3 regions of the Shewanella sp. BC20 genome follow, and region 1 is predicted to be linked to each of the others. Evidence: predicted binding sites of a transcription regulator. Region 1 holds the regulator's gene; each other region holds the start of a gene.
The links. Region 1 encodes LexA, which represses DNA repair genes until DNA is damaged. Its sites were predicted from a motif close to TACTGTATNNNNATACAGTA; they were not measured.
Positions count from the first base shown of each region.

Region 2: a site for LexA is predicted at 7,120-7,139, ahead of CBX96_RS16870 (DNA topoisomerase III). Genes of this name have one in related genera too.
Region 3: a site for LexA is predicted at 2,429-2,448, ahead of dinG (ATP-dependent DNA helicase DinG). Genes of this name have one in related genera too.

Region 1 is NZ_NHRI01000009.1:85,405-95,627, forward strand. Features, by position in the region: gene ctaD (cytochrome c oxidase subunit I) at 1-475, opposite strand, end outside; gene coxB (cytochrome c oxidase subunit II) at 485-2,026, opposite strand; gene CBX96_RS11065 (cell division inhibitor SulA) at 2,433-2,945, opposite strand; gene lexA (transcriptional repressor LexA) at 2,942-3,562, opposite strand; gene plsB (glycerol-3-phosphate 1-O-acyltransferase PlsB) at 3,724-6,147, shown strand; gene mtr (tryptophan permease) at 6,147-7,403, shown strand; gene CBX96_RS11085 (VOC family protein) at 7,536-8,312, shown strand; gene CBX96_RS11090 (methyl-accepting chemotaxis protein) at 8,425-10,223, opposite strand, start outside.
Region 2 is NZ_NHRI01000017.1:113,613-123,835, forward strand. Features, by position in the region: gene hutH (histidine ammonia-lyase) at 1-206, opposite strand, end outside; gene CBX96_RS16855 (flavocytochrome c) at 242-1,795, opposite strand; gene CBX96_RS16860 (sigma-54-dependent Fis family transcriptional regulator) at 1,961-3,487, shown strand; gene CBX96_RS16865 (porin) at 3,577-4,746, opposite strand; gene CBX96_RS16870 (DNA topoisomerase III) at 4,996-7,107, opposite strand; gene CBX96_RS16875 (hypothetical protein) at 7,306-7,593, shown strand; gene CBX96_RS16880 (sodium:alanine symporter family protein) at 7,957-9,441, shown strand; partial or broken gene CBX96_RS16885 (IS3 family transposase) at 9,540-10,223, shown strand, end outside.
Region 3 is NZ_NHRI01000002.1:64,252-74,474, forward strand. Features, by position in the region: gene CBX96_RS02760 (TSUP family transporter) at 1-323, opposite strand, end outside; gene dinG (ATP-dependent DNA helicase DinG) at 333-2,405, opposite strand; gene CBX96_RS02770 (DNA polymerase II) at 2,546-4,978, shown strand; gene CBX96_RS02775 (porin) at 5,199-6,407, shown strand; gene CBX96_RS02780 (TonB-dependent receptor) at 6,747-9,509, shown strand; gene CBX96_RS02785 (TonB-dependent siderophore receptor) at 9,909-10,223, shown strand, end outside.

The sequences.
Region 1 (10,223 bases):
CAGGGCTATAAGTGGTCGAGAGTGGTGCGTAGAAGGTCCAACCGAAGTTAGGGCCGCCGCCTTCCATAAACAGTGAGCTCAGTAAAATAGTAAAGGCGAAGGGGAGGATCCAAAAACTCCAGTTGTTCATCCGAGGAAGTGCCATATCTGGCGCACCAATCATCATAGGGATCAGCCAGTTAGCCAGCCCTGTGAAGGCCGGCATCACGGCGCCGAATACCATGATTATCCCATGAACTGTGGTCATCTGGTTGAAGAAGTTAGGTTCAACGAGTTGTAATCCGGGCTGAAAGAGTTCGGCGCGGATCACCATGGCCATCGCACCACCGGTTAAAAACATAATGAAACTAAACCACAGGTACAGGGTGCCAATGTCCTTGTGGTTGGTGGTGAGTAACCAGCGCATGATGCCTTTAGGTGCACCGTGATGGTGTTCATCATGGGCGGCAATTTGGTCTTGAGTCAGTGTGCTCATCTTAATCCCCTACTGTCCATGGCGAGCAATATCAGCGGGTTGCACTGTATCGCCAGTATTATTGCCCCACGCATTGCGCTCATAGGTAATGATGGCGGCAAGCTGTTGTGGCGTGAGTTGTGTGCCAAATGCCTGCATCGCCGTGCCCGGTTTACCGTGCATCACAATGTCGATGTGATTGGCGACCGGACCCGTTGCGATAGCGCTGCCAGCAAGGGCGGGGAAGGCGGGAGGCATACCGGCACCCGTTAGCTGGTGGCAGGCGGCGCAAATCGTGGCATAGGTCTTTTCCCCTTCGGCCATCAGTTCATCATGGCTAAGCGTGGGAAGACTCGCGGGGTCGACACTGGCGGCGGGTTCTGTCGCAGGCTTTGGCGCATCGGTGGTTGCTGGGGGCGGAGTCGTTGCTACTGGTTCGCTATTGGTGCCACCTGATTTATGGGCATCAACGTCTTTGGCTTGCACCGCATCCCCCGTGTTATTGCCCCACGCATTACGCTCATAGGTAATCACGGCGGCAATCTCTTGGGTCGTTAATTGTTTGCCAAAGGCTTGCATGGCCGTACCCGCTTTACCATTGAGCACGATTTCAAGATGGCCGCTCAGTGGTCCGGTCGCAATCGGGCTGCCTTTGAGGTGCGGGAATACTCCTTGTAGACCTTCACCGTTGGGTTGGTGACAGGCCGCGCAGTGACCGAGGTAAACTTGCTCACCCTGAGCCATCAGCTCTTCTTTAGTCAGTGTTTGCGATAACGCGGCTTGTGCGGCTTGCGCAGCGGCATTGGCGGCTTGTTTTTGTTCTTCAACCCATGCATCGAACTCGGCTTCGGGTAATGCCTGCACCACTATCGGCATAAAACCATGGTCTTTACCGCAAAGCTCGGCACATTGGCCACGGTAAATACCGGGTTTATCGATACGGGTCCACGCCTCGTTGATAAAACCTGGGTTAGCGTCTTTTTTTACCGCAAAGGCGGGCATCCACCATGAGTGGATGACATCCTCTGAGGTCATCAAGAAGCGGATTTTACGATTGATGGGTAATACTAGGGGTTTATCGACCTCGAGTAAGTAGTGCTCTCCCTTGGCTTCATTACCTTCGATTTGAGGTCTTGGAGTGGCGAGAATGCTGTAAAAATCAATATCTTGATCGAAGTAGCTATAATGCCATTTCCATTGAGAACCTGTGACTTTTACCGTGAGATCGGCATTGCTGGGATCTTCCATGGCAATCAGAGTTTTCGTGGCGGGAATCGCCATTAAGATCAGAATGACAAAAGGAATAATCGTCCACGCGATTTCGACTTTTGTGCTCTCATGGAAGTGAGACGCGACCGCGCCCTTGGATTTTCTGTGGTTGATCATGGCATAAATCATCACGCCAAAAACCACTAGGCCTATCGCGCAGCAGATATACAGAATCGTCATGTGTAAGTGATAAACCTTGCCACTGATTTCTGTTACGCCGGGGGTCATGTTGAACCGCATGTCCGCTGCGGCCAACGGTGGGGCGAATAGCACCACGAGTAAACAATACAACCATTGCTTCACAAGACTTCTCCTCTGCCAATTGCGAATAGCAACTACAAAGAAGAGCAACACAGTAAGTCTCAACTCTATGCAAACTCTTCAGTTCCCAAAAAAGCTTCTCTGACTTCAACGTGCGTTGGCGGCTTACTTTTGATTAAGTATTGTTACTGCTGGTATTAGCCACACTGGCACATACTGCTGAATAAACCCATTATTCTCGATTTTTGTGGGCAAGAGATATTCGATAAATCGTCGATATTTTTTGCCTAAACGGGCGATATATTATGCTCGCCTGAATCAAACATACTTGCTGTTTAAAAATTGATCAAGATCACTTCTTTTTCTAATTGTCTGAAAAATTGCCAAAAAAAAGCCCCACATTCACAGGTGAGGCGGCTTTCAAGGCTAAATACGCAGTGCAAAAATTTTAATGAACAGAGCTAAAAAAACTACCTTGGGCAAAGTGAGCTGGTTGCTTGAGTGTCGCGTCCGTAGGTGAGTGATTTACGAAACCTTCGAGCACGATTCCCATGGCGCGGGCGCTCTTGGCCACAATTTGCAAACGACGATTGTCACGGGCATCGAGTGAGTGGATCCAAGTAATTACTGCGCTGGAAGTGCCACTAGTTAAGGCTTTTTCCATGGCCCACAGGGTTTCCACTTCATCTTTCGCATGGACTAAGAGTACGCGATCCATACGCACGCCAGCGCTGGCCAGTAACTGCTTGTAGCCAATACTGGGTGGATTGATGAGCACGACCCAGCGGCCTTGTTGGCTCAGTTGTGCCAACTGTTTACTAAGTTGCATTAGCTCTTGGCGCCCTTGGCTCTCGGTAGGCATAGTGATGATAGGCGTATGCTGCCAGTCAGTATCGGTTTCGCGTACCGCATCGAGCCATAAACCGGGGTGACGCGGGGCATTACCTAGTAGTTTGTTCATAGCCAATCTCCATTGCGGATCACCCCTACGGCGAGCCCTTCAATTGTTAGACTTTGGAAACTTAAATCGACTTTAATCGGGGAGTAATCTTCATTTTCAGCATGTAGATAAACGAGATTCCCTTTCTTTTCAAAGCGTTTAACTGTTACATCATCGTCAACGCGAGCAACAACTACTTGGCCATTGCGCGCTTGCTGTATCTTATGAACGGCGAGCAGATCTCCCTCGAGGATACCGATGTTCTTCATACTGTCGCCTCTGACGCGCAGCAAGAAATCGGCGGCTGGGTGGAACATGCTGGGGTCGACTTGGTAATACTGTTCGACATGCTCTTGGGCGAGGATAGGTTCGCCCGCAGCCACTTGACCAATCAGTGGTAAGCCAGATTCGCTGTTATCTTCTTCCTCAACTGGGAGGCGGATCCCGCGGGAAGTGCCAGGCATGATCTCGATGCAGCCTTTTTTTGCCAATGCCTTAAGGTGTTCCTCGGCGGCATTTGCACTTTTAAAACCCAAACGGGTGGCGATTTCGGCCCGGGTGGGTGGCATGCCAGTCTCGGCAATATTACGTTTAATCAGCTCTAAAATTTCGGCTTGGCGTGGCGTCAACGGTCTCATGTTCTTTCCTGTTTTTCTATACAGTTACTGTTAGTATATACAGTATTATTCGTAGTGCAAGTATTAACCACTTTTTAACGCGATTGGAGAGTATTAGCGAATATTCCCTAGAATCTGGTATTCTATGGGGCTAATGAACGTACTTACATTGCATAAGAATAATGCCTAAACAAGACTCTCTTTGGTTGAAATCATTACGCTGGATCCAAAAACACTTAGTGCACACTATTGTTGTGCCGCAGGATCCCTTTGCCGATCTGAATCTGGACGCGTCCAGACCGCTTGCTTATGTAATGAAAACAGAATCCCTGAGTGATATTGCTGCGTTAAGCGAAATCACCACTAAGCTGGGTTTGCCAAGCCCCTACGAGCCGCTCGTGGTCAATGGCGTTGTCGCGCCCCGTGTAGTTTGCCTCGAAGGCCGTAAGCCTTTGTTTGGCGAGCGTGCCAGTAATGAGCCATTCCTCGAATGTTTTATGCGCCTGTTGGCCGTCCATAAGGAAAAGCCAGAGTTAGATATTCAGCTGGTGCCTGTGAGTCTGTATTGGGGCCGTACTCCGGGTAAAGAAGACGACACCATGAAGGCGGCTGTGCTTGAGCGCGAGAACCCAACTTGGTTACGTAAGTGCTTGATGATCCTATTTTTGGGCCGTCACAACTTTGTTCAGTTTTCGAATGCGGTATCGCTACGTTACATGGCCGACGAACACGGCACCGATATGGGGATTGCCCATAAACTGGCGCGGGTGGCTAGAGTACATTTCCGCCGCCAACGCAAAGTGATGACAGGGCCTGTGCTGCCGAATCGTCAGGCAATGTTCCACTCCCTGCTGAAATCCGAATCCTTACGCAAGGCGATTCAGGAAGAAGCGGCGAGTAAGAAGATTTCCGAAACCCAAGCCCGTGAAACAGCAATTGAATATCTTGATGAAATTGCTGCGAATTATTCCGACAGCCTAGTGCGTATTGCCGAGCGTTTCCTAACTTGGTTATGGAACAAGCTCTACAGCGGTATCAACATCAAAGGTGCTGAACAAATCCGTCAGCTTCACCATGATGGTCACGAGATTGTTTATGTACCTTGCCATCGCAGCCATATGGATTACCTGCTGTTATCCTACATTCTGTATTACCAAGGCATGGTGCCACCGCATATTGCGGCGGGGATTAACCTAAACTTCTGGCCTGCGGGGCCGCTATTCCGCCGTGGCGGCGCTTTCTTTATTCGCCGTAGTTTTAACGGCAATAAACTCTATACGGCAGTGTTCCGTGAATACCTCGATCAGCTGTTTGCTAAGGGATATTCGGTTGAGTATTTCTCTGAGGGAGGCCGTTCTCGCACCGGTCGTCTATTGGCGCCGAAAACGGGCATGATCGCCATGACGATCAACAGTGTGCTGCGTGGTATCGAACGCCCTGTCACCTTAGTGCCTGTGTATTTAGGCTACGATCACGTGATGGAAGTGGCGACTTACCACAAAGAGCTGAGCGGTAAGAAAAAACAGAAAGAATCTGTATGGCAAGTCTTTGGTGCTATTCGTAAATTAGGTAATTTTGGCCAAGGTTATGTCAACTTTGGTGAGCCGATTACACTGCAAAACTTCTTGAATGAAACCGCGCCTAACTGGCGCACTGAAGTGGCCGACGATCCCGAACAAAAACCGACTTGGTTAACCCCAGCGGTCAACGTGTTAGCGAATCGCGTGATGACCCGCATTAACGATGCTGCCGCCGCCAGTTCTATCACCTTGACTAGCTTAGTGCTGCTGGCGTCGGAGCAAAATGCCCTAGAGCGTTGTTTGCTCGAGCGTCAGTTAGATTTGTACCTGACGTTGCTTAAGCGTGTGCCTTACACTTCGTTTACGTCGGTGGCCGAAGGTGATGGCAAGCACTTAGTGCAACAAGGTTTAGAGCTGAATAAGTTCTCCATCAATGCCGATCCTCTGGGTGAGATAGTATCTATTGACGCGAATCAAGCGATTTCAATGACTTACTATCGTAACAATATCATCCACTTATTTATTATTCCGTCGTTGATTGCCAGCTGCTTAACCAACAATAAGCAGATTTCAAGAGCCCATATCCTAGGGATTGTGAGTGACTTCTATCCGCTATTGAAGGCGGAGTTATTCATGGGTATCAAGGACCTCCCAAGTTATGTGAATCAAGTGCTGGATCTGTTTATTGAGCAGGGTCTGGTGCAGGAAAGCGATACGCTGTCGGTGGTGACCGAGCACACCAGTCAAATGTTGTTGCTGGCCGGAAGCGTTAGCGAAACCTTGCAACGTTATGCGATTATCTTCAATCTGCTGGCCCACAGACCTAAGATGGAGCGTTCGGAGCTGGAGTCTGAAAGCCATCTGCTTGCCCAACGTTTAGGGGCGCTGCATGGAATTACCGCGCCAGAATTCTACGACAAGAAACTCTATAACACCTTGAGTGTTAAGCTTAAAGAGTTGGGTTATTTCTCCGAGAAGGAAGATAAATCCGACGTTGAGCGCATTCGCGATCAAGCCAATAGCTTGCTCAGAGCCTCAGTGAGACAAACCATAGTAGCGAGCGTGACCGCGGAGCATATCGTTTAATGGCTAACCATATGAATGCGGCGAAGAATAAGCCGGTGGGCAAGTCTTTGCTCGGTGGTGCCATGATTATTGCCGGCACCACAGTCGGGGCGGGGATGTTTTCTTTGCCCGTTGTGGGCGCTGGCATGTGGTTTGGCTACTCGGTACTGATGTTACTCGGTATTTGGTTCTGCATGTTGATGTCGGGATTGTTACTGCTCGAAACCAATCTGCATTTCGAACCGGGATCGAGTTTCGATACCCTGACCAAGGAAACTCTAGGTCAGTTTTGGCGGATCGTGAATGGGGTATCGATTGCCTTCGTGCTTTACATCTTAACCTACGCCTACATCAGTGGCGGCGGCTCGATTGTTAACCATAGCCTACAGGGTATGGGGATTGAGTTACCCCAGAGTGTTGCTGGATTAGTATTTGCGGTTGTGCTCGCCTGTATCGTGCTGATCAGCACCAAGGCGGTGGATCGTATTACGACCATAATGCTCGGCGGTATGATTATTACTTTCTTCCTCGCGATTGGTAATTTACTGATCGAGATTGATGTGACTAAGTTGCTCGAACCGGATGGCAATCAAAGCTTTATGCCTTATCTGTGGGCTGCTTTGCCCTTTGGCTTGGCAAGTTTTGGCTACCATGGCAACGTGCCGAGTCTGGTGAAGTACTATGGCAAAGATTCATCGACCATCATCAAAGCGATTTTCGTCGGCACTTTCATCGCGCTGATCATTTATGCTTGCTGGTTAGTCGCCACTATGGGCAACATTCCCCGCAGCCAATTTAGTGAGATTATTGCCCAGGGTGGCAATATGGGTGTGTTAGTCGGCGCCTTGTCGAAAGTGATGGAAAGTAACTGGTTAAACAGCATGTTAACCCTATTTGCTAACTTAGCTGTGGCGTCTTCTTTCCTTGGCGTGACCTTAGGCTTATTCGATTATTTGGCCGATTTATTTGGGTTCGACGATACGCGCTCGGGGCGGATGAAAACGGCTGTTGTCACCTTTGTGCCGCCGACCATATTAGCTTTGCTGTTCCCCGATGGCTTTTTGGTTGCCATTGGTTTCGCAGCCTTAGCGGCAACCGTTTGGGCCGTCATAGTGCCAGCACTGATGGCCTATAAATCGAGACAGCAGTTCCCTAACCATCAAGGTTTTAGAGTCTTCGGTGGCACGCCCTTAATTATCCTTGTGGTGTTATATGGCGTGGTGACAGGGGCTTGCCATCTACTCGCGATGGCGAATTTATTGCCGCAGTTCTCCTAAGTATTTCGCCTACGAATCAAGCCCTCAAATTGAGGGCTTTTTCTTTATATTCATCTTTTTATCGCCAAAACTGGACAGTTGCTCAAACTCCAGCTTAACTCGAACACATTATCTGTTTGATTGGAGTCTGCAATGAGGATTACTCAGTACGCGCAGGGGCAGGCCTGTTGGGTCGAACTGGCGAGCCATGACTGGCAGGGCGCACAGGGGTTTTACCATGCACTGTTTGGTTGGAATGCAGTGGAAATGGCGATTCCTAATGGTCATTTCTCGCTGTTCAATCTGGAGGGCGACGATTTAGGGGCCATGTATCAAATCCCTGAGTCGGAACCACAGATCCCTAGCCATTGGCGGATCTATTTTGCGGTTAATGATATTGAAGTAACGGTTGCCGCCATCCTGGCTGCGGGTGGGCAATTACATATGGGACCGCATGTGGTGGGGGATGCGGGCGTGATGGCGCAGGTGAGCGACCCCGAAGGCGCACGCTTTGCCCTGTGGCAAGCAAAAAATCACTCTGGCTCGCGTCGCCAAGGTGAAGAAAATACCCTGTGTTGGGTGGAGCTGGCCTGTCGCGAGCCTAGCGCCGAAGCCAGTTTTTACACTCAAGTGTTTCCTTGGACCGCGCTCACTAGTCATGTGCCCGGCATCGATTACACCGAGTGGCAAATCGACGGCCAGTCTATGGGGGGCATGATGAAAATGATGCCGGAATGGGGCGAGATCCCCGCCCATTGGATGCCTTATTTTGTGGTGGCGGATTGTGATGCCTTTGCCGCTAAGGCGCAGGGGCTGGGTGCGCAAATATGCGTGCCGCCAAGCGATATCCCCGATGTGGGACGTTTTTCGGTGATTGCCGACGCGCAAGGGGCAACCTTCGCGGTCATCAAGTTAAATGCGCTATCTTAAGCTGGCGAGGAGAGATTTCAGCATAAACGACAATAAAACCTAGGTTTATTGAGTCATACCTAGGTTTTATATGGTCTTATGTCGATGCGCTTATTCCTTTATCCGCTACTGGCTACACCTTAAACTCACTCACTAAACCATCCAGCTGTTGACCTATCCCCAGCAAGCCATTGGCAGAGCTGGCAGCCTGTTTAACCCCCGTCAGAGTACGGTTGGCGCTGTCATTCACGCTGTTGATCGACATATTAATTTCTTCCACCACGGTCGACTGCTGCTCGGCAGCGTGGGCCATTTGCGAGACCGAGTGGGTGATCGACATGACCATTTCGGTGATAGTCGAGAGGGCCGATTCCACTTGGGTTACTTGCTCGACCGTGCTGTTGGTGGCTTCTCGGCTTTGTCCCATCATGGTCGCCGCTGAGCCCGATCTATCCTGCAGTGTTTGGATGATTTGCTGGATTTGCTTGGTCGATTCTTGCGTTCTGCTGGCAAGTGAACGTACTTCATCGGCCACCACGGCAAAGCCTCGTCCTTGCTCGCCTGCCCGAGCCGCTTCGATGGCCGCGTTGAGCGCCAACAGATTGGTTTGCTCGGCAATGGCGCGGATCACATCCAGTACGGCACCAATCTTATCGCTGTCGTTACGTAACTGTTCTATGGTGGTGGCCGAGGCTTCGACTTTGCTCGCCAGTTCCCTCATCGAATGGGTGGCGCGGGTGACTGTCTCGCGGCCGAGGAGAGCTTGTGCTTTGGCATCTTCTGAGAGCTTATTGGCAGTATCGGCACTGGCGGCGACTTCAACGGCACTGGCGGCCATTTCGGTGATGGCCGAGGCGACGAGTTGGGTTTCATTCTGCTGCGAACTCATGTCTTGGGTTGCGCTGTGAGTCACATTGTTGAGCTGGGTTGATGCGCTAACCATTTGAACTGTCGTGTCTTTGACTTCGGCGACTAACTGCTGGATCCGCAGCACAAAGCGGTTAAAGTTTTTGGCAAGTTGGGTCAGTTCGTCATGGCCGTTTACGGGGAGGCGCTGGGTGAGATCGGCCTCGCCATCGGCGATTTCATTCAGTAGCGCCACTACTTCACGTATGGTGCGTAGCAGGCTTTGGGTCACTATCACGGTAATAAAGGCGGAAAGCAGAATCGCGATCAGCAGGATAATGTTGATAAAGATGATTTTTTGGCTGACTTCCTTGGCGGCGATATCGCCCGCTTCGGAGAGAGACTTCATGGTATTGTCTTGCAGCTCTGAGGTTATCTGCGCCATTTCGATGCCGATATTATCGAGCTGCACTATGGCTTGATTGCGGTTGTTAATCGCCTCAAAGACCCCGTTGGCCGCTTGTTCATACTCGCTAAGCAGTCCGGCGGCTTGCTTGACTTGTGATTGATAGCTCAAGTTATCGAGCGCGGCGGCAAGCTCATCCATAGTGGTATGAGTGTTGACGATTTCATCCCGAAAACGCTGCGCCTGATCGGCTTGGTTATCGAGGAGAAACTTGCTGACATAGAGGCGAGCCAAGAGCAGTTCACGCAGATTTTTACCGGCGAAGAAGGCGCCCTGAACATCGCCATCGGTAAAAGAAGACTGCATGATCTGGGAGATAATTTTCTCGATTTCGGGCCCTTTGACATCGAGTATGCCGGTGACTAGCTTGGCTCTTTGCTGCTGATTGCTCACGACTTGGCGATTAAAAATATCCACATATTCTTTTTCATGGGCAATGATCTGCTCAAGCATTTGAGTTCGTTCAGGATTATCTATATGGGCTTTGGCCTTTGCCAATATGTCGCGGGTTTTGCTGTCTTGGGCGCTAAATTCGGCTGCCGTCTCGCTGGAGCCGGTTTTGACATAGGTTTTTACCGTGAGGCGCAGGCGATAAATTTCCTGTAACAGGCTACTGGTGA
Region 2 (10,223 bases), on a different contig from region 1:
AGACGCGCCGCTTCCATCAGTAGCGCGTTTGCTTTCACGAGTTGCGTCTTGGCTTGCGGCGCAATCTTTACTTTAGCGCCATCGGCAATCGCCCAGGCTTGATCTTGGGTTAAATGTTTACCGTCGAGCACCACTTGCTCCATCGCGAATGCGCTGCCTGAAAGTAGACTCAAGGTGAGTGAGGCCATCAACATGGATTTATTCATTATCATCTCCAACATTTTGTTATATTTAATAAAATCTAAGCTTGCTTGAACGTCACAGCGTTCGCTGCGGCGCAGTTGCGGCCGGCATTACGCCCAGTGACCACCCCTTCGGCCACGGCACAGGCCCCTAAGCGGCTGGCGCCATGGATACCGCCCGTGGCTTCGCCTGCGGCATATAGCCCGGGGATGGCTTTATTGCTGACCAAATGCAGCACTTCGGATTGGGTATTCACCTTCACGCCACCCATGCAGTAATGCACCTTCGGCCACATGCGCACCGCATACCAAGGCCCTTTGTCGAGCACTATTGCCTCCTGCATGGGACGGTCGAACTCTTTATCTACACCCGTCTTCACCGCTTCGTTCCAACGCGCGACCTGCGCCTTTAATGCCTTGGCGGGCATGCCGTAAATAGCGGCCAGTTCGTCTAAGGTCTCGGCCTTGCTGATGACCTTGTATTTCAGGCCCCAATCTAAAGTCTGTGCCTTGCTGGCACCGGCGGCATTAGTAAAACCAATGGGATAGACAGGCTGCCCCTGCTCATCCCGTCTGGTCATGATGGCGTCGGCACGCGCTTTACGGTCGGCTAATTCATTGAAGAAACGCTCGCCAGTACGCACATCCACAACAATGCCGTGGGGATAGGTAGCGATAGTGTTGAACTGGGAAGCCGTGCCAAAGCCCTTCTCGTCGGGGGATGCCCATGGGCCGAGCTGAATTTGGTCTAAATGAATAGGATTAGCCCCAATGAGCATCATCTGTTTGAGCGCCTCTGAGGTGGCACCTGCATGGTTGGTTGAATCTAAATCACTATTTAACTCAGGCAATTGCATCATGCGATATTCAATATCGCGACCAAAACCACCGGTCGCCATAATCACGCCACGGCGCGCGCCGATACGACGTATTTTACCCGTGCGCTCATTAGGAAAATAAAAACCTTCGCGAACTTCGACACCGATCACCCGTCCGGCCTCATCTTGTACAAAGCCTTCGAGCTTGGTCTGATTTTTCATGATGACGCCCTTGTCTCGGGCGGCTTTAATTAGGGGACGAATAATGCCAGCGCCTGAACTTTCAACCGTTTGCAACACTCGTTGTACCGAGTGGCCGCCAAAGTGTTGCACAAAAGGCTTCCAGTTCACGCCGTAATCAATCAACCATTGGCAGGATTCTGCGGTGCCGTTACACACCAGTTTAAGCATTTCCACATCGTTCATGCCGCGCCCAGCCCGCAGCATGTCAGCCACCATGGCATCGACCGAGTCTTTAATCCCGGCCTGTTTCTGTAGCGCAGAACCGGCTACCGCCATGGCGCCGCCGTTGATGGTAGAGTTACCACCAAACACGGGCATCTTATCGATAACCATCACACTCACGCCGGCTTCTCTGGCCTGCAACGCCGCAGACATGCCAGCAAAACCGCTGCCGACCACGAGCACATCTACGATTTCATCGAAGTTGATAGGCGCAGAGTCACAGCTGGCAGTAGTAGGCAGTGCAATACTCGCCCCGAGTCCCGCGGCCATGACCATGCCCCCCTTTAATAACTGGCGGCGCCCCGAATTAATACCTTGGGTTTTACTCATGCTGATTTCCTTCAATAATCATTGGAACTTGTCAGCATGAAAGTGCAGATGCTGTGCCAAGCACCTAAAAAGAGGTATTTATGTGGGGAACTTTGATTGCAGGCACAAAATCACGAAATATAAAGATCTACAATCACGATACTTAGTGATTAACTTGAAATATCAATGGAAAAACACTTCTATTACGAATCAACGCTAAGACTCTGTAGCAGTCTGCAACTCGAAAAATCTTTACACAGTTACTTCGAGTTTATTCGGGATGAATTGCCTATAGATGGGCTATTTGTGAATATTTTTCGCAAACAATTTAATGATATACAGTTTATCGCCCATGTTGATGATACCCATTGCTGCACCTTGGATAAACGCATCCAAATTCCTCTGAAGATGGCGCAATCGCTAGAGGATCCCGAGCGGCCAAAGGTGCGAATTGTTAATGACATAGAGCATGATCCTGTCACCTCTTTAGTCGCGCCTCAGGTCATTAAGGATATTCGTTCGGTAATTATTCTGCGGATGTCGATTGAGAATACCCACCTTGGGATAGTCGGCTTTTATGCCAAAAAGACTGGAGTGTTTAGGCCCCGTCATGCTGACTTGATTGCACCACATATGCAAAACCTCGCGCTCATCACGGCACTGAATTTAAGGGATCGCAACTTACTCAAAGAGAATGAAGCGCTATCTAAACAAAACGTCAGTCTACGCCGCACCTTAGATGTTCAAAATGGCGTGGTTGGTGCTAATTCTGGCCTGAAACAGGTGATGCAGCAGGTGCAATCCATCGCCAAAATCAACACCACAGTGTTAATGCTTGGGGAAACTGGCTGCGGCAAGGAAGTCATCGCCAACGCCATTCACGAACTGTCGGAGCGCTCGGGTAAGCCTTTTATCAAGGTAAACTGTGGCGCTATTCCAGATACTTTGATTGACTCCGAGCTCTTTGGTTATGAAAAAGGTGCGTTTACTGGCGCCGATTCACGCAAAATTGGTTACTTCGAGCAGGCCAACGGCGGTACCATTTTCTTAGATGAAATTGGGGAATTACCGCTTTCGGCCCAAGTTAGGCTACTTAGAGTACTGCAAAATAGCTGTATCACCCGCGTTGGCGGCCACGATGCGGTGCAGCTCGATATTCGTATTGTGGCCGCAACCCACAGAAATCTTCAGGCCATGGTACACAGAGAAGTGTTTCGCGAAGATCTCTGGTACCGACTGGCAATTTTCCCCATCGAGATCCCATCACTCAGACAAAGACGCACGGATATTCCTCTGTTAGTGCAACATTTTGTCGAGCAGCTGAGTGCCAAGTTCAATTTGCCACAGCTACCAAGAATCGCCCCTGAACAACTGAATATTCTCAACCAATATGATTGGCCAGGGAATGTGCGCGAACTCATTAATGTGCTCGAGCGCGCTATCATTCAGCACCCTGCGGGTCCGCTGGATTTTAGTTTTCTGGCGCCCAAAAGCCTCGAAGCCGTTAAAACCCCGTCCAATCAAACCGTGATTATCGATCCAAGTCATGCCAGCGATAAGCTGGTGCCACTGGAGGTGATGACCAAAAAGTATATCAGCCATGCATTAAGGATCACGGGCGGTAAACTCTATGGCCCGGGCGGCGCGGCCGAATTGTTGGATATCAATGCCAATACCCTGCGCAGTAAAATGAAGAAGTTAGGGATTGTGTAATGCATTGATAAGAAATGGATAGTCATAAAAAAGGCCACAATACTGTGGCCTTTGATGAATGCACTTTTTAGCGTACGCTCTCGTCAGACTTAGAAGAAATAACGAATACCAACGGCATAGTTATTATCTTGCAGATCTTCGTAGGCTTTATCGTCCATATCGCTGAAATCGATTTTGGCTTCAGCATACATGATGGTGTCGCGGCTATAGCGATAATGCAGGCCTAGCACGGCAAATTGACGCGTCCATTTGCCTTGGATGGCGGTGTTTTCATCGGTGTCCAAATCTTGGTAAGTCAACAATAGGCTAGGTACAAATCCGTTATCATAGTGGTAAGCGACAATAAATTCGGCGCCAGTTGAGTCATAAAGCTCCCCACCCACCAACTCGTTTTGCTCACTCTTATGGGCGTTAAAACCCACATACAGGCCGTCGGCATCACGACCCGGCGCATATTGATAGAAGCTGCCGTATTGGGCACCGATACCGATGATTTGGTTGGTATTATCGACTTCTTTGCCCGCAAGATTGCCAGTGAAGTCACCACGGTTAAAGCCCGCTAACACCTTAAATTTATCGGTGAAATAGTAAGTCGCACTCGCGCCATAGCTAGGGTCGAAGCTCAGCTCCGAACCATCGTTTAAGGCGTTACCTAAATTATCATAGAGCGCCACATCACTATTTTGCTTAGAAGCGTATTGCACCGCGATATGCAGATTACCAAAGGTATTGCGGTATTGTAGCGCCGCATCGGCACGACCCGCTCCGGTGAGGCCGCCATCACCGAAGGTATAAGCACCAACAGACCAACCCGTAAAGGCATTCAGCACGTCAGTGGTGTAAGCAACATCGTAATAAGCCCCCCACTGCTTACCAAAGGTGAGCGAGCCCCATTTGTCGTGCGACATGCCGACATAACCTAAACGGTTAAAGAGGAAATCTGAGGTTTTTGAAGCCGATAACTGGCCACCACCTTGGCCTTCGGTATAGATAAGGCCATCGTCACTGGTGACCATGTTAATGCCCCATTCTGTATGGGCAAAAGAGCGCCAGCCGTTTTTCTCTTGGCGGTCGAAACGGAATCCTACGCGGGAAAAGTTATCAATTACCGAAGTTTCGTGGCCATCATTTAACGCCGCAAAGCCTAGCCAGCCCATCATATTGACGCTATTGGTTTGATCGTTATACAGCTCAACCGCCTGAGTGGTACCAGTCAATAGTACCGCGGGGATCATCACTGCAAGCAATTTCTTTTTCATATCATCTACACCTTTTAATTCAGCTAAACCATATATAATCATATGATTTAATTGGCTTATTATATTCTCCAGCCAACACACAGCAGTTTGCATGCCACGGCGCAGAAAATCTGAATTTCAGGGTGTTTTTTAGAAGTAGATCCGCCAATCACGAAATATCGTGATTGGCGGCAATTAAATATCGCGGAATATATTAAATATCGTTACTAGATCGCGAGCATTAGCGACAGTTTGATTACATTTGTGTCATCAAGCTTGGGCGGGTACTTTACTCGCTCGACGTCTAGGCGTAGCGGATGTCGAGGCCGTCGATTTAGCCGCGGTAGTTTTAGCGGCCGAACTTCTCGCAGTGGCGTTTTTAGTGCCGGATTTTTTCCATCCAGCGCCTTTACCTCCAGCTTTTCGATAGCCGGGCTTTTTCGTTGTTGCACGCTTAAAGCCCTGCCCTTTTAAGCCATTGAGGGCTGACGGTAATTGAGCGCCTGCATTTTCGATTAAGTTAGTTAGCGTCCCCAGCAGAGGCTGCATAAAGCCTTGATAAGACATTTCTTTATGACAGATGCCGTTTAGACTTGCCTCCCACAGCGCCGTCATATCGGGTGTCGTGGCGCTAAGGGGTAAGCTATTAATTAAGCCCTTGCCCACCTCAGTGGCCACAATCGACTTGCCCTGACGCTGAATAAAGCCCCGTTTAAACAGCAGTTCAATAATGCCTGCACGAGTCGCTTCTGTGCCTAAGCCATCGGTTTCCTTTAAAATTTTGCGGATCTCTGGGTCAGTCACATAACGGTTAATCCCCGTCATAGCACTCAGCAAGGTCGCATCGGTAAAGGCTTTGGGAGGTTGAGTTTGCTTCTCGACCAATTCACCTTGGCGACAATGAAGAACTTGCCCTAAGGTAAGAGGCGGTAACTGACCAAGATATTCCCCTTCCTCTGCGTCCTTGTCGCCTTGCGCAAAACTCGCTGCGGATGATACATCCTTTCGTTCGCTCTCTTCTCTGGCAAACAGTTGTTTCCAACCGAGAGACTTATCCTGTTTTGCCTTGGTTTTAAAAAGGCCACCTTCGATCGTCACCTCGACCGCGGTTTCACTGTAGCAATAGGCGGAGTAAAACTGCGCCAGATACTGGCGAGCAATATGCAGATAAAGCTGCCTTTCCCGCTGGCTCAAACCAGCTAGATTGGGCTGTTTTTCCGTTGGAATAATGGCGTGGTGAGCATCGACTTTTTTATCATCCCACGCCTTAGATTTAAGCCGAGGATTGGGCGCCTCAGCGTGTGCGACTAACTCGGGCGCACCGCCAGTAATGGCCGCTAATACCCCACTTGCAAGCCCATGCTGCTCGGTGGGCAAATAACGACTATCTGAGCGTGGATAAGTGATTAGTTTATGGCGCTCGTATAAGCTCTGGCAGGTATCGAGCACGTCCTTCGCGCTCATACCGAAGCGCTTGGCAGCATCGATTTGCAGCGCCGATAAACTATAGGGTAAAGGCGGATTCTGCTGCTTATCCTTAGTGCTTAACTGGGTCACTTTGGCGGGTTTATTGGTGATCCGGCGCACTACATTTTGCGCTAGGCCCTTAGCAAGCACGCGCCCTTCCTCATCCATATAAGGCAAGCAGGCTTCACTGGGTTGCCACTTAGCCGTGAAAGCTTGATCTTTGTCGGTCACTAAGTGAGCCAAAACCTCATAAAAAGGCTTAGATTGGAAATTCGCGATTTCTTCATCGCGGCGCACAATAAGCCCAAGCAGCGGGGTCTGTACTCGACCGACCGATAGGACGCCCTGATAGCCGACTTTTTTCCCTTGAATGGTGTACGCCCGCGTCATATTCATGCCATAGAGCCAATCGGCGCGGCTTCGGGCAAGTGCCGAGGTCGACAAAGGAATAAACTCACGATTGCTGCGAAGTTGCGACAAGGCACGTTTTACCGCCTGCGGGTTTAAATCACTGATAAGGAGTCGCTGCGTTTGCTGTAATTTATCGCCCGTCACGCCCAAATAGGCGATCACTTCATCAACCAATAACTGCCCTTCCCTGTCGGGATCGCCCGCATTCACTAGCGTATCGGCCTGTTTCACCAGCTTTTTAAGCACAGTGAGTTGGCTGCGGGTCGCAGCCTTAGGTTTAAGCTGCCACTTCTCGGGCACTATGGGTAAATGCTCAAACTTCCACGATTTAAACTCGGGATTATAGGCATCGGGCTCAGCCTGTTCGAGCAAGTGCCCGACACACCAAGACACACAGTTACCGTTTGCGTCTTCGATAAACCCGTCACCTTTTTTGTGGGGTTTAGACAGCACATCGGCGATTGCACGCCCAAGGCTTGGTTTTTCGGCAATATAGAGGATCATATCTACATTAAGCACTGGATATAATTACAGTGTAATTTAGCCCAAAGCGGACAAGAGTGCAAACCGCCGTTTTACCTCGAGGGCCGATTTAACTCGCTCTGCGGTAACGAAACACTAAAGCTGTGTAAATTTAGTTGAGAATAGTTCTCATCTAAAACTAAAATCCCTTGCATCAGTTACGAGGAATCGAGAAAACAAATGAATACACTGATCTTGCCAGGCCCTTCAATCCCAGCCTTTAAGCCAGCACTCGCCTTAAGATTCAATCAATTGGTGATCTTCCACAGCCTGTTATTGCTAGCATTAAGTCTGCTTTGTGAAATGGGGCTAAAAAGGCTTGGGCTTGAGGCGCCTTTCCTTTCTTGGGGAGTTATCCTGTATTTGCCCGTGGCCGTGAGCCTGTCTTTGCTATTAAAACATAGCGTTAGCCGCCGCAGTCTGGCATGGCTATTCGGACTATGGATGCTGTTATGGCTGGTGATGTAAGCCCCAGTTTTAAGCCTTGTATGGATACCCACACTTACATCCGTTTAGGTCAAATAAAGAGCTCTAACTCCACGCACCTTGTCTCATCTTTCTCCTACATCCCGACTGTCAAACGCAACTCAAAACCTAGCTAATTAACGCACCGCTAAATCCCCTATCAGTAACGCCACCAAATAAAGAACGTTAAATTATCAATTATTTAACAACTTTAGCTATGAAGCGGCTCAAAAAGCCGTTATGTTGAAGCTCTTGGGCGTGCGCACACGTCTTAACCTTAGGCCAAATTGGCCATTTAGTACCCAAACTTACAAGCAAATATCTTAAAAACTCTGCAAAAACAACAGAATATTGGAGTTGAATTATATGAATGAGATTGTTAATGCGGTCAACAATATCGTTTGGAGCCCCGCGCTCGTTTATCTTTGCCTCGGTGTAGGACTCTTTTTCTCCCTGCGCTCACGTTTCTTACAGTTACGCCATTTACCCGAAATGATCCGTTTAATGTTTGATGGCAAGAGCACTGATGCTGGTGTGTCTTCCTTCCAAGCCTTAGCCATGACCTTAGCGGGTCGTGTCGGAACCGGTAACATTGCCGGTGTCGCTACGGCTATTACCTTCGGCGGCCCGGGTGCATTATTTTGGATGTGGATGGTGGCGTTTCTTGGCGCCAGCTCAGCATTCGTCGAATCCACCTTAGGCCAAGTCTACAAAGAAAAAATCAACGGTGAGTACCGCGGCGGCCCCGCCTTTTACATTGAAAAAGGCTTAGGCATGAAGTGGTACGCTTGGACATTTGCCATTGCGACCATTTTTGCCTGCGGGATTTTACTGCCAGGCGTGCAAGCCAACTCGATTGGTTCGAGCCTAAAAACCGCCTTCGATATCGACCCTAACGTCACCGCCGCTATCCTCGCTATGCTGTTAGGTTTCATTATCTTTGGTGGCGTGAAACGTATTGCCCACTTCGCCAGTACCGTAGTGCCCTTTATGGCACTGGGTTATATCATCGTCGCCTGCGTGATTATTGCCCTTAACATTGGTCAGCTGCCCGATATTATTATGTTGATCCTAAAAAGCGCCTTCGGACTCGATGCGGGCTTTGGTGCGATTCTCGGTCTTGCAATTATGTGGGGGGTAAAACGTGGTATTTACTCAAATGAAGCAGGCCAAGGTACTGGGCCGCACGCCTCTTCTGCCGCAGCCGTAAGTCATCCAGCCAAACAAGGTTTAGTGCAAGCCTTCTCAGTATATGTCGATACCCTGTTCGTCTGTTCAGCCACCGGTTTTATGTTGCTGATCACAGGCCTATATAATGTGCAAGGCCCAGATGGTGCCGCGCTTTATACTGGGATTGCTGGCGTCGCAGCAGGCCCAGGTTATGTGCAAACCGCAATGGAAAGCATGATGCCAGGCTTTGGTAATATGTTCGTTGCCGTCGCGTTGTTCTTCTTCGCATTCACCACCATTGTGGCCTACTACTATATTGCCGAAACCAACATCGCCTATATCAATCGCAAGGCGAATCGTCCTTGGCTCACTGTGGTACTGAAAGTGGTGCTTATGGCGTCAACTGTCTATGGCACAGTGAAAACCGCCGATTTGGCCTGGGGCATGGGTGACATTGGTGTGGGCCTAATGGCGTGGCTAAACATCATCGCCATTATTCTGCTGCAACGTATCGCCTTTACTTGCCTTAAGGATTATGAGTCGCAACAAAAACAAGGGGTTGAGCCGTTATTCGATCCTGAAAAGCTCGGTATTCCCCATGCAGACTATTGGGTTGAACGCAAGAATGCGCAGGATGAGCTCGCGCAGAGTCAATCCAATGAGACTCCCAAAATATCTTAAGGATTGAAACTCCTAACAAAAAAGCCAGTGATTCATCACTGGCTTTTTTGTTGTTCATGTCTCGTCCTGAAATACGTTGACATAAAGAGGATTTCTTTATGACAACATCAATTAACTCAAGCCGTAAGCGCACACAACGAGATTACACATTAGCCTTTAAATTAGGCGTTGTAGAGCGTGTTGAAAAAGGCGAAATGACGTACAAACAAGCCCAAGCCCGTTTTGGTATTCAAGGCCGTTCAACGGTACTCGTTTGGCTTAGAAAACATGGTAGACTCGATTGGTCGAAACCTTTTCAGCATCCCCTTATGCCTAAGTCAAAAGAAACCCCTGTCGAAACTATCAAGCGCCTTGAACGTGAGTTAGCTGAAGAGAAACTGCGTAACCAAATCCTCAATGGCATGGTTGATATCATGGACAATGAATATGGAGCAGGCCTCAGAAAAAAGTACTTATCCGGTACGTCTGGCAAGCAAAAGCTAAAAGCGAAATAAACCTCGCTGCCACATGTCGTGCTGCGGGTATGTCGAGGCAAGGTATTTATCAGGCAGTTGCTCGAATGGAAAGTCGTAGAGCTGAGCTATCGGTCATCAAAGACTGGGTCCAGTACTGGCGTAAATATATGCCAAGGTTAGGGGCCCGTAAGCTCTACACGTTGATAAAATCCAGGCTGGTTGAGCACGATATTAAACTCGGGCGAGATGGGTTCTTTACCTATTTGAGAAGTGAAGGTTTACTGGTTAAACCGAAGAAAAGCTACACAAAAACCACGTTCAGCAAAC
Region 3 (10,223 bases), on a different contig from region 1:
AAGGCTTTTTCAAGCCACAGGGCATTTAACAGGTACACCAATACACTGCCGAGCACCGCACCAATAAAGGTGGCGATAAACGCCATATACCAAAAACTAGGTTTGAGCAGATGTTGGCGATAATAGGTCCAAGCCGCCATGGAGGAGCCAAAACTGGCGGCAAATTTATTGGTACCTAAGGCGGTGTGGGGCGGGATCCCGAGGGTGAGCAGGGCAGGAATGGAGAGCAGGCCTCCACCACCGACTACGGCATCGATAAAACCTGCAATTAAGCCAATGACAGCCAACAGGGCCCAGTTACTGGGCTCGAGTAACAACTCCAAATCTTAATCCTACTCAATGACTCGTCTAAAGGGGGGCAGTGCGTCTAGCAAGGATTTGCCGTAACGTTTGGTCACTAATCGTCTATCAAGGATAGTGACTCGGCCATAATCCTGCTCTTTGCGCAGTAATCTACCACAACTTTGGATAAGCTTTCGCGATGCATCTGGAATGGTGAGTTGCAGAAACGGATTTCCGCCCTTTATTTTCACATACTCGGCATGGGCTTGCTCAACGGGCGATGTCGGCACCGCAAAGGGCAGCTTAGTGACGATGAGGTTGGTGAGGTAATCTCCGGGTAAGTCTAGACCTTCAGAAAAACTGCCCGTGCCAAACAAAATACTCGGCTCACCTTTGTCGCACTTGGCTTTGTGGGTCTCAAGCAATTGCTGGCGCGGGGCATTTCCTTGAATAAGGATTTCCTGCGTGAGTTTGCCCTCAATCAATTCAGCGACTTTCTCCATTTGCCAGTAAGATGCAAACAACACTAAGGTGGCCATTTCGCCTTCAATCAGCTCTAGAATCTGTTCGGCAAGCTCTGCGGTATAGGCATCGTCCGTCGGCTCGGTTTTCATCTTAGGTAAGTAGAGCGTGGCGTTATTCGGATAATCGAAAGGGGATTGCAGGGCGAGATAACGACTGCCGTCCTTTACCGACAATCCCACTTGATGGGCGAAATGGTCGAAGTTATTCAGCGCCCTCAGGGTTGCGCTGCACAGTACGACGCCAGCCGCCTTTTGCCACAGCATAGATTCGAGCATAAAACCGACTTCAATCGGCGAGGCGCTAAACAAGTAATCGACCTGTTTGCCCGTGAGTAATTCAATCCAGCGGGCGAGGGGCGCGCCTTTAGTCGAATCTTCCTTTGCCATCATTTTCCAGAGCTTTTGCAGGTTTTCGAGTCGCTGCAACATAAAGCCCATTTCGGCCTGTAGCGCTTCCGCTTGGTGCTTAGGAATGTCGCCATCTTTTATCGCCTCGGCCAACAATAACTGCATCTTGTTAAATTGCTTTAGGGCAAGATTGGAGGTGGCCGCGAGATTCTCGGCGGGGATTTTCAGTGCATCGGGCAATTTGCCGTGTTCGAACCGATAGCGGCTCTCAGGATTAGCAAACTGCTTGGTCTGGGTATCACAGAAGTGGGCGACTTGATTGAGCTGAGCGATTAAGTCTCCGATATGATCCTGCATCGCCTGCGCAGGGGCGATAATATTGTTGCTCTTTATCTGATTTTGTAACTTGGCGCTGGTCTTACCGACTTTTTCGAGCCAGTCGGCGGCGCCTCTAAGCGTTGCCTGAGCGCTAGAAAAGTCCCGGGCGACGATAGGTAAGTGGTGAGCTTCGTCAATGACGTAAAATACGTCTTCGGGATCGGGCAAAATCACCCCGCCGCCCAGCTCTAAGTCGGCAAACAGCAAACTGTGGTTGGCGATCAGTACATCCCAGGTATCCACATCCTCGCGGGCCTTGTGAAACGGGCAATTACGATGGTTGGCGAGTTGCCGATGACAACTGTGTTTATCGCAGGCGATTTGTTGCCAGAGATGGTCCGGTATCGGTGTCGATAACGTATCGATTTCACCGTTCCAACGGCCTTCATTAAAGTCGCTGAGCAGCTCCTGCAACATGGCAATTTGGCTGTTATCAGGCTTTGTTTGCCACATGGCCATTTGGGTACTGTTATCATCGCCGATTAACATTGCAAGCTTGGACAAACAGACATAACGCTGGCGCCCTTTTACCAGACCAAAGCGAAAGTTTAGCCCTGATTGTTCGAGAAAAAACGGTAAGTCTTTGTGCAGCAACTGCTCCTGAAGCGCCACGGTTGCCGTCGCGATACAGACCTTTTTCTTACTCGCAAGTGCAAGCGGAATCGTGCCCAAAATATAAGACAATGATTTACCAATCCCCGTACCCGCTTCGACCACAATGATGCGTCTATCTTTGTCATAGTCGCCAGCAAGAGTCTTAGAGATTTCTGCCACCATAAAATTTTGCTCGCGGCGTGGCCTAAAATTAGGCAAAGCGGCGGCAATATCTTTATAGATAGCGCGGATCTGGTTTTTTACGTTGTCAGGTAACATGCGGCACTACTTTATCGAATTAATGCTGTACATAATAACAGTGATTGCATAGCCTAAGAAACTTTTCTGCCATTTTATGGCAATTTTATTCTGTGTCCCGAGAATCAATAAGCAGCGAGAGCCCTAGAGTGAAACCGCAGTTGAATTCCCCCGAGAGTCTGCCGCCTGAAACGGCTGCGCCTGTGAGTGTACAGGGACGCGTCCTCACGCGCCATGCTATTACGCGCGGTGCAACGCTTGTGCTGCAGTATTATCTCGCCACCGCTTCAGGCCCTGTGCTGGTGGAGTTACCTGGCTCTGAGTACATTTGTTTTTGTCATCAAAGCGATATGGCGGCATTGCAGTTACAAACACCGGGGCAGGCGCTGCGCTTTGTACCGCTTGCACTTAAAAGCTTTAAAAGACAATCCGTGGCGGCGATTTATGCCCAGTCGAGCAGTGTGTATCGTCACTTACTGCGGATAGCGACGGATGCTGGCATTCCCTTATTTGAGGCGGATATTCGTCCCGAGCAGCGTTTTTTAATCGAGCGTTTTGTGGCGCTCGATGTGGCATTTTTAGGGCATTTTGTCAGCAACGCTGACATAGATGAACAATTGCCCATTTTTAGCGCTGTACGCGCGAAAGCCGTTGCGCCGCAGCCAGAAATAAAATTGCGTTCAATTTCCCTCGATTTTGAATGCAGTTTTGAAGGATTACTCTATTCCGTGGCCCTTTATGGACGCGATGCGCAATCTCAGCCCTATGAAAAAGTCATTATGGTGGGTGAGCCGCAGCCAGATGCTGCAATCTACATCGAATGGGTGAGCGATGAAGCGGCGCTTATCCATCGTCTCATCGCTTGGTTTACTGAGTTTGATCCCGACGTGATCATTGGTTGGTCTGTGGTGACCTTTGATTTGGCCTTGTTATATCGGCGTGCGTTACTGCACCGGATCCCGCTGCGTATCGGTCGAGGTGGCGCGCTCCTCGAGTGGAAGGTCGAGAATAAATTTCGGCCAGAAACCTTAAGTTTACCGGGGCGAGTGGTGCTCGATGGTATCGATTGGTTAAAGGCGGCCTTTTATCAATTCGAGCGCTTCTCCTTGGAGTTTGTCGCCCAAGCGCTACTAGGTGAAGGCAAAGCGATTCATGATGTAGAAAATCGAGCGCAAGAGATTGATGCGCTATTTGCCGAAAATAAACAAGGGCTTGCACATTATAATCTGACCGATAGTCGCTTAGTGTGGGATATCTTTGAACATACTCGATTGTGGGATTTTGCCCTCGCTCGCGCCGAGTTAACGGGGTTAGAACTGGGGCGCGTAGGTGCCTCGGTCGCCGCATTCAACCATTTGTATCTACCGCATTTACATAGGGCAGGCTTCGTCGCACCCGCAGAGCCAGCTAGCCAAGGGATAGAAAGCCCTGGTGGTTATGTAATGGATTCAGTCCCGGGTTTTTATCAACATATTTTAGTGTTTGACTTTAAAAGCCTTTACCCATCGATTATCCGGACTTTTTTAATTGATCCTAAGGGATTGATTGAAGGTTTGGATGACGAGGAGGGATCGGCATTAGATGAGCCTGAAACCGTTGCCGGTTTTTTGGGCGCGCGGTTTAACCGACATCAACCTATCCTGCCAAAACTTATCCAAAATCTCTCCGAACAACGCGAAAAAGCCAAGCGAGAGGCGAATGCGCCTTTATCGCAAGCGATTAAAATCATTATGAATTCGCTTTATGGGGTTTTGGGTTCCCAAGGCTGCGTGTTCCATGATGCGAAACTGGCAAGCTCCATCACCATGCGCGGTCATCAAATCATGAAGCAAACTCGCGCGTGGATTGAGGACATGGGCTACCAAGTCATTTATGGAGATACCGACTCCACCTTCGTTTATTTAGGCCCAGAGCCAGATCTCAGTGATATTAATGCCTTAGGTAAGCAGATTGCCGCGCGAATGAATCAGCAATGGCAAAATAAAATTGCGCAGGAGTTTCAGCTAGAAAGTTTTCTCGAACTACAGTTTGAGCGCCACTACGAGCAGTTTTTTATGCCGACCCTGCGGGGCTCGGAGGAGGGCAGTAAGAAGCGTTATGTCGGTGCTTGGCGCAATCGAAATGGCGCGCTGGAAATCACTTTTAAGGGGATGGAGCAGGTTCGCAGTGATTGGAGCCCCTTGGCGCGTAAGGTGCAGGCTGAACTCTATGAACGCATGTTTAACCAAAGGGATATTAGTGGCTATTTGACGGATGTGATTGCTGAGCTGCTGGCTGGTAAACGCGATGATGAGCTGGTATTTAGCAAACGCATGCGCCGTAATTTAGATGAATACACGGCCAAGTCGTCTCCCCATGTGAAAGTCGCGCGCCAACTTTGTGAATTAACAGGAAAGACATCCTTTGGCAAGCGAGGGGCACAGATTGATTATGTGATTACTGTAAACGGTCCTGAACCGGTTTCGCATAGATCGTCTACAATTGATTATCAATACTACATAGATAAGCAAATTGGCTCTATCGCAGAGCCTGTCTTTTCAATAATGAAATTAAATTACACGAACATTGCCTCTAAACAGTTGCTGTTAATATAGTGTTGCCGTTGTGTGTTTTGTGTTTTATTTGCGGGTCTTTGTAGTGTTTTAACCTGTTTTATAGAGGTTAAACACGCTGTTTTTGTGATGTTTCTCTACATAATCTTTAGGTTTCGCTTGGAGAGTGGAATGAAAATTTGCTACTCTCACCGGGAAATTGTAAGGAAATATAACAACGGAATGACGTTGATAAAACATAAACGAAAAGGTTAAGCACCAAATGAACAAAACGTTAGTAGCAACTGCGCTAGCAGCACTCTTTCTCGCGCCAACAGTATCAGCAATCGAAATCTACAAAGACGATAAAAATGCGGTAGAAATCGGTGGCTTTATTGATGTGCGCGTAATCAATACCCAAGGTGAAACTGAAGTTGTTAATGGTGCTTCTCGAATTAATTTTGGTTTCAGCCGTGAGTTAACCAATGGTTGGAACGCATTTGCCAAGTTGGAATGGGGCGTGAACCCTGTTGGCAGCAGCGACATTGTCTATAACAACCGTTTCGAATCGGTGCAGGACGAGTTCTTCTACAATCGTCTAGGCTACGCAGGCATCAGCCACGATGAATACGGCACTATTACTATTGGTAAACAATGGGGTGCTTGGTATGACGTGGTATACAACACAAACTACGGTTTTGTGTGGGATGGTAACTCTGCAGGTGTTTACACCTTCAACAAAGACGACGGCGCGGTAAACGGCGTTGGTCGTGGTGATAAAGTTGTTCAATATCGTAACAGTTTTGGTGATGTGAGCTTCGCGGTTCAGGCGCAATTAAAAAACAGCAGTTTCTATACCTGTGATATCGAAAACATTACTGAGAGTGCCTGTGAAGCGGAATGGAACGCTGGTAAGAAAGAAGCGCAGCAAGTTACCTACGATTACACCTATGGTGCGTCTTTGACTTACAAAGCCACCGATAAACTCAGCTTAATGGCGGGTATGAACCGTGGTGAGTTTGATGTGGCCTATGGCACTGGTGAGCAAAAAACCGCTGTTGATTTAATCTACGGTGTGGGCGCGACCTGGGGCGATTTCGACAAGAATGGCTTATATGCTGCCGCCAACGTTCATAAAGAAGAGAACCATGATACCGACAACATCGGCCGTTTGATTAAAGATGCCTACGGTGTTGAAACTTTAGTTTCTTACAAGTTTGATAACGGTTTACGTCCATTTGTTTCTTATAACATTCTGGATGCCGGTAAAGACTATGTTATTCAACCAAACTTTAACGCCGATCCGAACGATGTGTTCAAACGTCAGTTTGTAGTTGTAGGTTTACACTTTGTTTGGGATCCAAACACGGTTCTGTATGTTGAAGCACGTAAAGACTACAGCGACTTCACCAGCACCGACAAAGCACAAGAAGCCAGAATGTCATTATCAGAAGATGACGGCATCGCCATTGGTATCCGCTATACGCTTTAAGCCTCAGCTGTTTATCTAGAAACTAGATAACGAAAAGTTAACAAAAACGCCAGTCAGCAATGACTGGCGTTTTTTGTTTTAATTATTCAAGTTTATCTCAGACTGTGAGTTCTCCAATAGCTTATGCATTCTACAAGAGTATTGTTAAGGCAAATCTCGATTGTTTAATTATTGAGCTTTGTGTTTCTTTTTGGTTTGTTTTGTGTTGATTTAATGTTAACCATATGGTTCTATTGAGTCCGCTGAGTACTCCGTAATTGTTCGAAGTGCTCCTGTATGAAGCTGCTAATAAGACCAGCACATAAATAATAAGAAACAATATGTATCGGGAGATAGACAATGCATAAGAATAACTTACTGGCCAAATCAGTGCGTTTTGCACTAATTGGTGGGATAACTGCTACGGTATTAAATGCACCTTTCACTTTTGCCGCAGAGGAAGATGGGGCAAAAGTTGAACGTATTGCAGTAACTGGTTCACGTATTAAACGTGCCGATATGGAAACTGCTAGCCCTGTGAGCGTAATTGATGCCTCGGCAATCATTTCATCTGGCGCAATTTCAGTGGATGAAGTTTTACAAAAAATGACATCAGCGGGTGGCGCAATGACCAACGCTGGTATCAACAACGGTTCGGGCGGTAATACTCGTATTAACTTAAGAGGCTTAGGTGAAAATCGTACGTTAGTTCTTGTTAATGGTCGCCGTATGATAGCATCTGGAACAGGTGCTGCTTCAAGTGTCGATCTTAACACTATTCCTGTTTCGATGATCCAACGCGTTGAAGTCCTTAAAGATGGTGCTTCTGCTATCTATGGTACTGATGCTATCGCTGGTGTGGTAAACGTTATTCTTAAGAGAGACTTTGAAGGTTTTGAAGTCAATGTTCAAACAGGGATTTCTGCTGAAGGCGATGCTGATGAGTCATCAATTGATATGACTTTGGGTAACACCTTCGATAAAGGTAATATCGTTGTTAGTGCTCAATATACTAAGCGCGGTGAAGCTAGCCAAGCTGACCGCGGTTTTTCTGACTGCCCGATAACTGAAACTAAACCAGATGCAAATGGTAATGTCAGTTTATATTGTGGAGGGAGTGGTTACGCTCAAGGCGGTCATGTTTGGGGGGATAACAACTTTGGAATCGTTGGAACGGGTCCTGATGGTGCATACGCTATTGGTGACAAAGGGCACTATGGTGAATATGTTGATGACGGTAAAGGAAAGCCCAAATTTAAATATTTTGATGGTATGTCTGAAGCTGATTTAAGCGGCCGAGGTGGTACTTATCATGATTATGTTACTGCTAATGATGCATATAACTATGCCAAAGATAGTTACCTTTTCACTCCTATGGAGCGCTTAAACCTGACTTTAGCAGGTACGTATGAGTTAACCGAAAATACTCGTTTCTTTACTGAAGCAATGTATTCCAAGCGTTGGTCAAATCAACAAATGGCACCTCAACCAATTTGGAATAATGATGCTTGGGTCTATAACCCTATTTCAGCCGGTGGCTGGATGACCGATGACTTACTTCCTTGGGTTCAACCAGGTGAAGAGTTAGCTTATGGTCGCCGTATGGTTGAATCTGGTACTCGTGATTTTGATCAAGTTGTAGATACAATTCGTATTGTTGTTGGTGTTGAAGGTGAGTTCGAAAACGGTTGGAGTTGGGATGCTTCATACAACAAGGGCCGAAATGACTCGGTTGATACACTAGCAAACTTACACAACTTAGGCTCAATTAACGCAGCGGTACTGGAAGGTACGTTTGATCCGTTCCTTCAGTCTTCATGGCAGGGTGAAAGCATTGCTCCATTTATCTACACCGAAGTGAATAGTGGTGGCAGTGAACTGGATATCGTTGCTGCAACTCTGTCGGGCGATATTGTCGAATTACCTGCTGGTATGATGGGATTTGCCGCTGGATATGAAAATCGTAAAGAGGCTGCAAAGTTCACTCCTGACTCACTGACTGCACAAGGACTCGCAAATGATCCTCGTGTTGAGCCAACAAGTGGAGATTTCAGCGTCAATGAAGTTTATGCAGAGTTAGCCATTCCATTGCTGAGTAACATACCTTTAGTTCAGCAATTAGATCTAAGCGCAGCAATGCGTTACTTCGACTACAGTACATTTGGTGATGATACCACATGGAAGCTGGGCTTAACTTGGCGTGTTTACGATGATTTAATGTTACGAGGCGGCTTATCTACTGCATTCCGCGCACCAACAGTTGATGAGTTGTATGGTGGTAAATCTCCATCATTTGAACAAATTGTTCACCCTGCAACCGAGCAAGATCAAGCAGAAGTAACTGTGGGTGGTAATGCGTTACTCACACCTGAAGAGGCCGACATTACAACTGTAGGTTTAGTGTACTCACCAAGCTTCGTAGAAGGCTTGTCTATGACAGTTGACTACTACGATATTGAGATTTCAAACACTATTACTTCTGTTGATAACAACTACATTGCAAACAAATGTATGGATGCAACGGGCAACCTTATCAATACAAACACAACACTGTGCCAATCTTCACACATCCAAATCGATAACAGTGGTCGAATTAAGTTCGATAACGGATTACAAAACATTGGTGCAACCAACACTTCTGGTTACGATATCAACGTTGCCTATGCATTTGATGCCTTAGGACTTGATTGGAAAGTAGGTTGGGATACGTCGATTTTAACTAACTATGAAGAGTTTGATCCTGATGGTAATCCTGTCGATTACCGTGGTTATGTCACTGGTGGTGTTGGTGCTTATGCCAAACTTAAGAGTAATATCAACCTTACTGCGACTGCCGATGACTGGAGCTTCACTTACGAGGCACGTTATATCGATGGTATGGATTCATTCGCGTGTATCGGTAAAGAATCTAGCTGCTATGCTCCATCAGTAGGTAGTGTTGTTTATCATGACCTATCAGGTTCATATGATTTAACGAATAATATTCGTTTATCAGGTGGTATTAACAACCTCTTTGATAAAGAGCCTCCTTACTACACTGGTAACAATGATTCGAACACTGACCCTTACACTTATGATGTGTTAGGCCGTTACTTCTTTGTTCGTGCAAGTATGAAGTTCTAAACTTAACTCGAAAGTTTTATGTGTTACAAAAAGGATTCTGACGTAATTCAGAATCCTTTTTTATTCTTTGCTGCATTATTTTGTCGATATTAAACATTTACTCTTTTATATCATTATGTTAACAAGTTTTCGGTTGCTTCTATCAATGAATTTCACCTCAGCATTATGCTATTTCTAACCGAAGAAATTCTTTGTTATGAATGAATGTATATGTTTTGAGTTGTTTGTTTTTGTAAACAATTTTGGGGCCAATGTTGATTAACTGTTTTAATTGTGATTCTATTACCTTGCTCGTGGTGGTATTTGTTGTCCGCTATGTGTGTTTGTTATGAGAAGATGCCTCGTTTGATAAAAGAGGCTGAACAATAAGAAGACATGGTACGTCCAGGGAGATAGACAATGTTAAGAAACAACCTATTAGCTAATTCAGTGCGTTTAGCGCTAGTTAGCGGTACGGCTTTGGCAGCATTAAGTTCTTTTACTGTAATGGCAGAGGAAGAAGCAAAAGATGCAAAGGTAGAGAAAAGCATTGAGAAGATTGAAGTTACTGGTTCACGTTTACGCTCAACTGACTTACAAGGCTTTTCACCAGTACAAGTAATCGGTGCGAGTGAGATTGACACTTCAAGCGTTGCTAACATCCAAGAGTTATTGTTAAAAAACCCTGCATTTGGTGCACCCGCTCTTAGCCGTACTAACTCAAACTTTTTGACT